Linked DNA regions of Breoghania sp. L-A4. The protein of the gene in region 2 interacts with the protein of the main gene of each other region in a pairwise test. Links are inferred from orthologs where the notes say so. Each region holds a gene or a part of one and is shown on either strand. Other genes may lie near its edges.

Region 1 (3,990 bases), 2.4 Mb from region 2 along the record:
ATACAGGCCCGGCGGCGGCAGCGTGTCGCCGAAATTGGAGAAATAGCCGTTCAAGAAGCGCTCCACTGCGCCGAGAGGTTCGCGTCGTCATTATCCGCGTCCGGATCCTCGTTGATCGAGGCCGGCTGAGACAGCTCCTGGTCGATCAGGTTGGCGGTGATGACATCTTGCGGATAGAGCGCGGAGAGCCGGCGAACCAGGTTTTCCAGCTCACGCACATTGCCCGGCCAGCGATAGCGCTTGAGCCGTTCGACGGCCGCGGGTTCCAGCTGCTTGGTCGGCAGGCCTTCCTTGTTCGCCAGCATGAAGAAGTGGCGCACCAGATCGGGAAGATCCTCGGCGCGCTCGCGCAGCGGCGGCAGCCGCAGCGGCACCACATTCAGGCGGAAATAGAGATCCTCGCGAAACAGTCCCTGATTGATGAGTTGGCGCAGGTCCTTGTTGGTCGCGGCGACAATCCGCACATCGGTCTTGATCACCGTCCGGCCACCAACGGCCGTGTATTCGCCCTGCTGCAGCACCCGCAGCAGGCGTGTCTGCGCCTCCATCGGCATGTCGCCGATCTCGTCGAGGAACAGCGTGCCGCCGTCGGCCTGCTCGAACCGGCCGGCGCTGCGCGCCTGAGCGCCGGTGAAGGCGCCCTTCTCGTGACCGAAGAGTTCCGCCTCGATCAGGTCGCGGGGGATCGCCGCCATGTTGATGGCGACAAAGGGTCCGTTGCGCCGCTTGCCGTAGTCGTGCAGGGCGCGGGCCACAAGCTCTTTGCCAGTGCCGGATTCGCCGGAGATCATCACGGTCAGATCGGTCTGCATCAGGCGCGCCAGGACGCGATAGATTTCCTGCATCGCCGCGGACCGGCCGACAAGCGGAATGTTCTCGCCGACTTCCTCGGAGACGTCGACACGCTTGGACTTCGGCTCGGACAGGGCCCGCCCGATGATGCTGATCAGTTCCTTCAAATCGAAGGGTTTGGGGAGATACTCGTAAGCGCCGCGTTCGGAGGCGCGGATCGCCGTCATGAACGTGTTCTGCGCGCTCATGATGATGACCGGCAGATCCGGACGCAGCTTCTTGATCCGCGGAAGCAGATCAAAGGCGTTTTCATCGGGCATGATCACGTCGGAGATCACGAGATCGCCCTCTCCGGAACTGACCCAGCGCCACAGCGTCGCGGCGTTGGACGTCAGCCGGACCGAATAGCCGGCGCGCGACAATGCCTGATTGAGGACCGTGCGGATCGCTGCATCGTCGTCAGCAACGAGAATTGTGCCACTGGGCATCGTCATTCATTCCTGGCGCTGTTGGGTGTGGGATATTCATTCGAGGACGCGGGCATCAGAATCCGGAACGCGGTGCGTCCGGGCTGCGAGTCGCACTCGATCACCCCGCCATGGTCGCCAATGATCTTGGCAACCAGGGCAAGGCCCAATCCGGTCCCGTTGGTCTTGGTGGTCACGAAGGGGTCGAAGAGATGCGGCATCAGGTCATCCGGCACGCCGGGTCCGTTGTCGCGAACGCTGAATTCCAGCGGCAGACTGACGCGGTCGCGCGTGCCGGGCACCGACATGCGGATACCGGGCCGGAACGCGGTGGACAGCACCAGTTCGCCTTCCGGATTGTCACCCACGGCCTCGGCGGCGTTCTTCACCAGGTTCAAAAACACCTGCACAAGCTGGTCGCGATTGGCGTAGACCGGCGGCAACGACGGATCGTACTCCTCCACGATCCTGATATTGCGCGCGAAACCGGATGCCGCGAGCCGCTTAACATGGTCGAGAATAACGTGAATGTTGACCGCTTCGCGATCGATTGGTCTTTCGTCGGAAAACACTTCCATCCGGTCGACAAGCTTCACGATGCGATCCGCCTCATCCATGATCAGCCGGGTCAGGGCACGATCATCGTCATCGGCGGACTGTTCGAGAAGCTGCGCGGCGCCGCGAATGCCTGAGAGCGGGTTCTTGATCTCATGGGCCAGCATCGCGGCGAGCCCGGTGACGGTGCGCGCGGCGCCGCGCGACGACAGTTGGCGGTCGATCTTCTCCGCCATCGTGCGCTCTTGCAGCATCAGGGTGACGAAACCGGGCCGCTCGTTCACCGGCGCGGCATAGATGTCGACCATCTTTTCCGAGCCGATGCGTGGCGAACTGATGTCGACCTTGTACTCGTTGACCGCGGAACCGCGCTGCTTGACCTGATCGACGAGGGTCAACAGGGGGCTCCCGAAGGGCACGAAATAATCAAGCGGATGCCGGTGCATGACCGCGCCGCTGGCGCTGAAAAAGATCTCCGCCGCCATGTTGGCCTGCTCGATGCGGCCATTCGGATCAACCAGCAAGACCGGATGCGGCAGCGCATCGAGAATATCCGTGCCCGCGCCGCTCGCCGTACTCTTCGCCTCGCCCGGCAAAGCGCCGCTGCGGTCGATGCTATCGCTCATCATGCGGCTCTCCGCGACGTGCAGTCAGAAAACAGGGAATGGGCCAGCCGTTCGACGGTGGCCGGTTCATCGCAAGTCAGCAGCGCCTTGCGGTGCGCAGGCGCCGGCTTCGCGTCCTCGGCGACGCCATCGAGATACCAGCCCAGATGTTTGCGCGCGCAGCGCAATCCAAGCTGCGTGCCGTAGTGCGCCAGCATCGCCTGATAGTGCTCGACCACCAGATCGGCCAGGTCCGCGCCCGAAGGCCCTTCCCGCTCCGGCCGCCCGTCGAGACTGTCGGCGACCGCGCCGACGATCCAAGGACGCCCGTATGCGCCGCGTCCGATCATCACGCCGTCGGCGCCCGATTGGGCCAGCATCCGCCCGGCATCACGCGAATCCATGCAATCGCCGTTTGCGATGACTGGGATGGAGACCGCCTCGCTGACCGCACGGATGGCGGGCCAATTGGCCGCGCCCTTGTAAAACTGGCAGCGCGTGCGGCCATGCACCGTGATCATCTGCACGCCAGCGTCCTGTGCCCGGCGGGCGAGCTCCGGCGCATTGATGCTGCGTTCGTCCCAGCCAAGCCGCATTTTCACCGTGACCGGCAACGCCGTCGCTCCGACGGTCGCGTCGATCAGCGTCATCGCATGATCGAGGTCGCGCATCAGCGCCGAACCGGAGTAGCCTGTGGTCACACGCTTGGAGGGGCAGCCCATGTTGATGTCGATCATCTCCGCGCCGGATGCCTCGGCGCGCCGGGCGCCCTCGGCCATCCAGCGCGCCTCGCGGCCGGCAAGCTGCACCACGTGGGGACGGATGCCGGCGCCTTCCATGCGCAGGGTCGTTTCGGGGTCGCCGTCAACCAGCGCCTCGCTCGCCACCATTTCCGAAACCACGAGTCCCGCGCCGAAGCGCGCCGCGATTCGGCGAAATGGCAGATCCGTAACTCCGGACATCGGGGCGAGCAGCACGCAGTTCGCGGTGCGCAAGCCGCCGATTGCCAAGCCTTTTGACTGGGCAGCGGATGTAGGGTCTTTGCTTATTTTATGAGCATCGTTCATGATTGCACACATATTAGACAACTATCGGCATTCGGCAAGACCATGATTGACTTTTTATCGAGCCGGTTGTTTCCCGGTGCAATTGCTCCGACACAACCGCCATCCACGAGCGCCGATCCGGAAGCCCATGCCAAATAACGCAAATACCGTGCCGCGCGGCAAAGGCACTGTCGCAATCGTCGTCGCGGCGGGCCGCGGGTCGCGCATGGCCGCCGATGGGGATGCGGGGCCGAAGCAGTATTTGCCGATCGGCGCACGGCCGATTCTGGCGCTTACACTCGATGCGCTTGGCGCAAGCCACCGCATCGACAGGATCGTCACGGTCATACACGCAGATGACAGGGCGCTTTATGACGCCGCAATAGGCGATATCGAGGCGCGAAACAAGTTAATGGCCCCGGTGACAGGCGGCGCCACGCGCCAGGCGTCGGTGCGGCTGGGACTGGAGAGCCTGGCGGACGCTCCGCCGGCCTATGTGCTGGTTCATGATGGCGCTCGGCCGTT
Region 2 (3,857 bases):
CATCGATCAGCATCTCGCCGATCGGCGGATAGCCCGCCTCCTCGAACAGCCTCAGCAGTGAATCCGGGATCTCGTCGCGGATCAGCGTGTTCATGCCGCGCGGGCGCACCATGGCGTCGGCCTCGATCGGGTGCACCAGGCGGTGTTCGAACTCGTGCACGCCGCCGATGTGATCCATATGCGTGTGGGCCGAGACGCAGACGATGTCACTGAGCGGCTTGCGTGAGCGGCACAATCGGCACAATGCCCATTCCCGTGTCAATCATCAGTTCGCGGTCGCGGCCGCGCAGAAACACCATGTTCGCCTGCTCGAGCACATGCACATGCGGCTCGATGAGCATATGGGCGGTGTCATCCAGCGGTTTTCCGGAAAACCAGGCATCGGCGACGGGATAACTTTCGAGCGCGATCATGGAGCGCCTTTCACGACGGAGTGGCGTCTGACAGGCAAGTTCCAGACCACTCGCGGCCCAAACGAAAAAGGCCCGGGCGCAAGGCCCGGGCCAGTCTTCGGCCGGGGGAGGATCCGGCCTGCATTCAGGGTTGGAAGGGTCAGACGCGCTGGCTGCCCTGTCCAAACTCGGGGTAGGCTTCCACGCCGATTTCGACCTTGTCGAGACCCAGCGCTTCTTCCTCTTCGCTCACCCGGATGCCGATGGTGGCCTTCAGGATGAACCACACGATGCCGGAGGCGATCATCGTGAAGGCGCCGATGGCGACGATGCCGGTCAGCTGCACCGTGTAGCTGGCGTCCGAATTGGACCAGGCCACGATGAAGGTGCCCCAGATGCCCGCCAGAAGGTGGACGGGGATGGCGCCGACGACGTCGTCGATCTTCAGCTTGTCGAGCATCGGGACCGCGAAGACCACGATTGCGCCGCCCACGCCGCCGATGATGACCGCCTGCAGGACGGAGGGAGCCAGCGGCTCGGCGGTGATGGAGACCAGACCGGCGAGCGCGCCGTTGAGCGCCATCGTGACGTCGACCTTCTTGTAAAGGATCTGCGTCAGGATCATCGCCACGACAACGCCGGCGGCAGCCGCCATGTTGGTGTTGGCGAAGATGCGGGAGACGTCGGTGACGTCACCGATGGTGCCCATGGCGAGCTGCGAGGCGCCGTTGAAGCCAAACCAGCCGAGCCACAGGATGAAGGTGCCCAGGGTTGCCAGCGGCATGGAGGAGCCCGGGAACGGGGTCACCTGGCCGCCGGGGCCGTACTTGCCCTTGCGGGCGCCGAGGATCAGAGCGCCGGAGAGAGCCGCCCAGCCGCCGACCGAATGCACCAGCGTGGAGCCTGCGAAGTCGGAGAAGCCCATGACGTCGAGCCAGCCCGTGCCCCACTCCCACGAACCCGTGATCGGGTAGATGAAGCCGGTCAGGACGACGGTGAAGATCAGGAAGGGCCACAGCTTGATGCGCTCGGCCAGGGTGCCGGAGACGATCGAGGCGGTGGTGGCGCAGAACACCATCTGGAAGTACCAGTCCGACGCCGTCGAATAACCGGTGTCCAGCGAGTCGCCGCCCACCGCATCGAAGGAATAGGGGCCGAACGAGCCCATGAAGCCGCCGTCAACGCCGGTGTACATGAGGTTGTAGCCGGTGATCCAGAACATCAGGCCGGCAATGGAATACAGGGCGATGTTCTTCAGGCACTGCATGGACACGTTCTTGGAACGCACCAGGCCCGCCTCGAGCATGGCGAAGCCGGCCGCCATCCACATGACCAGGAAGCCGCCGATCAGGAACAGCAGCGTGTTGAAGATGTAGGCAGTGTCGGCCGCTTTCGCGAATTCCGGCGCCGCCGCTTCGGTGGCATCTTGCGCCAGCGCCGGAGACGCGGCGGCGATGATGCCAAGCGCGGTCAGAGACAGACCGCCAATAAGTGTGGATTTTTTCATAAAATTAGCCCTCGATTGGCACTTAGAGCGCTTCGGCGTCGGTTTCGCCGGTGCGGATGCGGACGACCTGATCGATCGAGTAGACGAAGATCTTGCCGTCGCCGATCTGACCGGTTTTCGCAGCGATGCTGATGGCTTCCACGACCTTGTCGACCGTGTCGGTGGCGACCGCCACCTCGATCTTCAGTTTCGGAAGGAAGCTGACGGCGTATTCCGTACCCCGGTAGATCTCGGTGTGACCTTTCTGGCGGCCGTAACCCTTTACCTCGGTAACGGTGAGACCCTGGACGCCGATCCCCGTGAGGGCGTCGCGCACCTCGTCGAGTTTGAACGGCTTGATAATGGCCATGACAATTTTCATGTTCGGTTCCCGTATCCTTCTTGTGAGCCGCCGGATCACGTCGCCGCCCCAGCCGCGACGCATGCAGGATGATCGGGCGGGCCCGATTTCCGGCTGCGACTTGCCCATCCCTATCAAGGTCCGTGCCAACACCGAATAAAACACCGAAAGGAGCGCCGCGGGGCACTCCTTGTTTTGCCACAAGCTATTGATTTAAAAAGTGTAAATTGCCGTTCTCGAAGACCGGCCTCGAGGCGCTGATTGAAAAACAGGCAAAGCCTGCGTTTTGATCAGATACTGTGCAGATTGCCTGCGCACGCCTGATTAAAAATTGTGCATTCGTGCAATGGCAGGCCGTCAGGCGCCAAACCCGCCCGAATCCAGGAACGCCTGCTCGGCGGCCGTCGTCGTGCGGCCCAAAACCTTGTTTCTATGCGGAAAACGTCCAAACCTGCGGATCACATCCATGTGCACCAGCGCATAGAAATACGTTTCCTGCTCGCCGTTCTGGCGGAACAGGTCGACCGAACGCTCCTGCGCGGCCATGTCTTCCGCGTGTTCGAAGGGCAGGAAGAAGAAGGCGCGCGCCACCGAAGGGAAGGCGCGATGAAAGCCACGCTCGAGCGACAGCGCCGCCAGATCCAGCGCCCTGGCGTCCATGGCGAAGGCGCGTGAATCCTCGCGGAACAGGTTGCGGGGCAACTGGTCGAGGTGGAGGATCAGCGCCAGCATGCCGTGCGGCGTCTCCGCCCAGCCGTCGAGGTCTCCCGCGGCCGCCCGCTCATGGCTGTCGAGAAACCGCGCCCGCAGGTCCGCGTCAAACTCGTCCGAACGCGCGAACCATTTGGCAGGTCCCGCCCGCCACCAGAAATCGAGAATGTCGAGAGGATCGGGATGCTGCATCGGACTTCCTTTGGTGTGGCGACAGGTTGACATATTCGCTGCCAAGCTGACATAGGCAGGAAGGCGGGGCGAGACAATTCCCGCGCCCGGCCACCCCTCGGCCGTGCCGCAAACGTGGACCATCGCATGCACAAGCCCGCCCCGACCCGACGCTCCTGGACCTGCGCGGCCTGATCTGCCCGCTGCCGGTGCTCAAGACCGCCAAGGCGATGAAACCGATGGCGGCGGGAGCCCGCGTGCTCGTCGAGGTCACCGATCCGATGGCGCGCATCGACATCCCGCATTTCTGCGCCGAGCACGGGCACCGGCTTGTCGCCACCGAGACGGTCTCGGCCGACGGCGGCGAGATCCTGCGGTTCACCATCGAGAAGGCATCGTAAAGCGCCGCGGACCGCCACAGGCTAACGCGTGTATGCGTCCATCGCCTTGGCCAGCCGGATGTCCTTGGCTGTCAGCCCGCCCGCGTCATGGGTCGACAGGGTAACCTCGACCCGGTTGTAGACATTGAACCACTCCGGGTGGTGATTGGTCTTCTCCGCCATCAGCGCCGCCCGCGCCATCCAGCCGAACGCTTCGCTGAACGAATTGAACATGAAGGTCTTGGTGATGGCGTCGCGGCCCTCGGCCATCGACCAGCCGTCGAGTGCGGCCAAGGCCTCGGCGCGCCCGGCCTCATTCAGCGTCGCGGCTTTCTCGCTCATTGCACCGTATCCTC

What was found. The genes of interacting proteins can lie anywhere in the genome.
Region 1: the proteins of D1F64_RS00850 (region 2) and D1F64_RS12035 interact in binary tests that used the Escherichia coli proteins (3 or more experiments, as listed by UniProt). The link is inferred for Breoghania sp. L-A4 from one-to-one orthologs.

The regions. Positions count from the first base shown.
Region 1 is NZ_CP031841.1:2,622,073-2,626,062, reverse strand. The notes cover bases 364-3,362. They hold D1F64_RS12035 (nitrogen regulation protein NR(II)), read right to left. Parts: upstream 2,444-3,362; coding sequence 1,283-2,443; downstream 364-1,282. Other genes in these bases: dusB (tRNA dihydrouridine synthase DusB), read right to left, coding at 2,440-3,362. Outside these bases: more of dusB, read right to left, coding at 3,363-3,486; D1F64_RS12025 (bifunctional 2-C-methyl-D-erythritol 4-phosphate cytidylyltransferase/2-C-methyl-D-erythritol 2,4-cyclodiphosphate synthase), read left to right, coding at 3,614-3,990.
Region 2 is NZ_CP031841.1:173,932-177,788, reverse strand. The notes cover bases 592-3,457. They hold D1F64_RS00850 (P-II family nitrogen regulator), read right to left. Parts: upstream 2,261-3,457; coding sequence 1,922-2,260; downstream 592-1,921. Other genes in these bases: D1F64_RS00840 (sulfurtransferase TusA family protein), read left to right, coding at 3,298-3,457; D1F64_RS00845 (DUF924 family protein), read right to left, coding at 2,597-3,142; D1F64_RS00855 (ammonium transporter), read right to left, coding at 592-1,899. In the rest of the region: D1F64_RS00865 (MBL fold metallo-hydrolase), read right to left, coding at 1-178; D1F64_RS00860 (hypothetical protein), read right to left, coding at 207-413; more of D1F64_RS00855, read right to left, coding at 553-591; more of D1F64_RS00840, read left to right, coding at 3,458-3,522; D1F64_RS00835 (4a-hydroxytetrahydrobiopterin dehydratase), read right to left, coding at 3,544-3,843. UniProt on the Escherichia coli protein: Involved in the regulation of nitrogen metabolism. Regulates the activity of its targets by protein-protein interaction in response to the nitrogen status of the cell.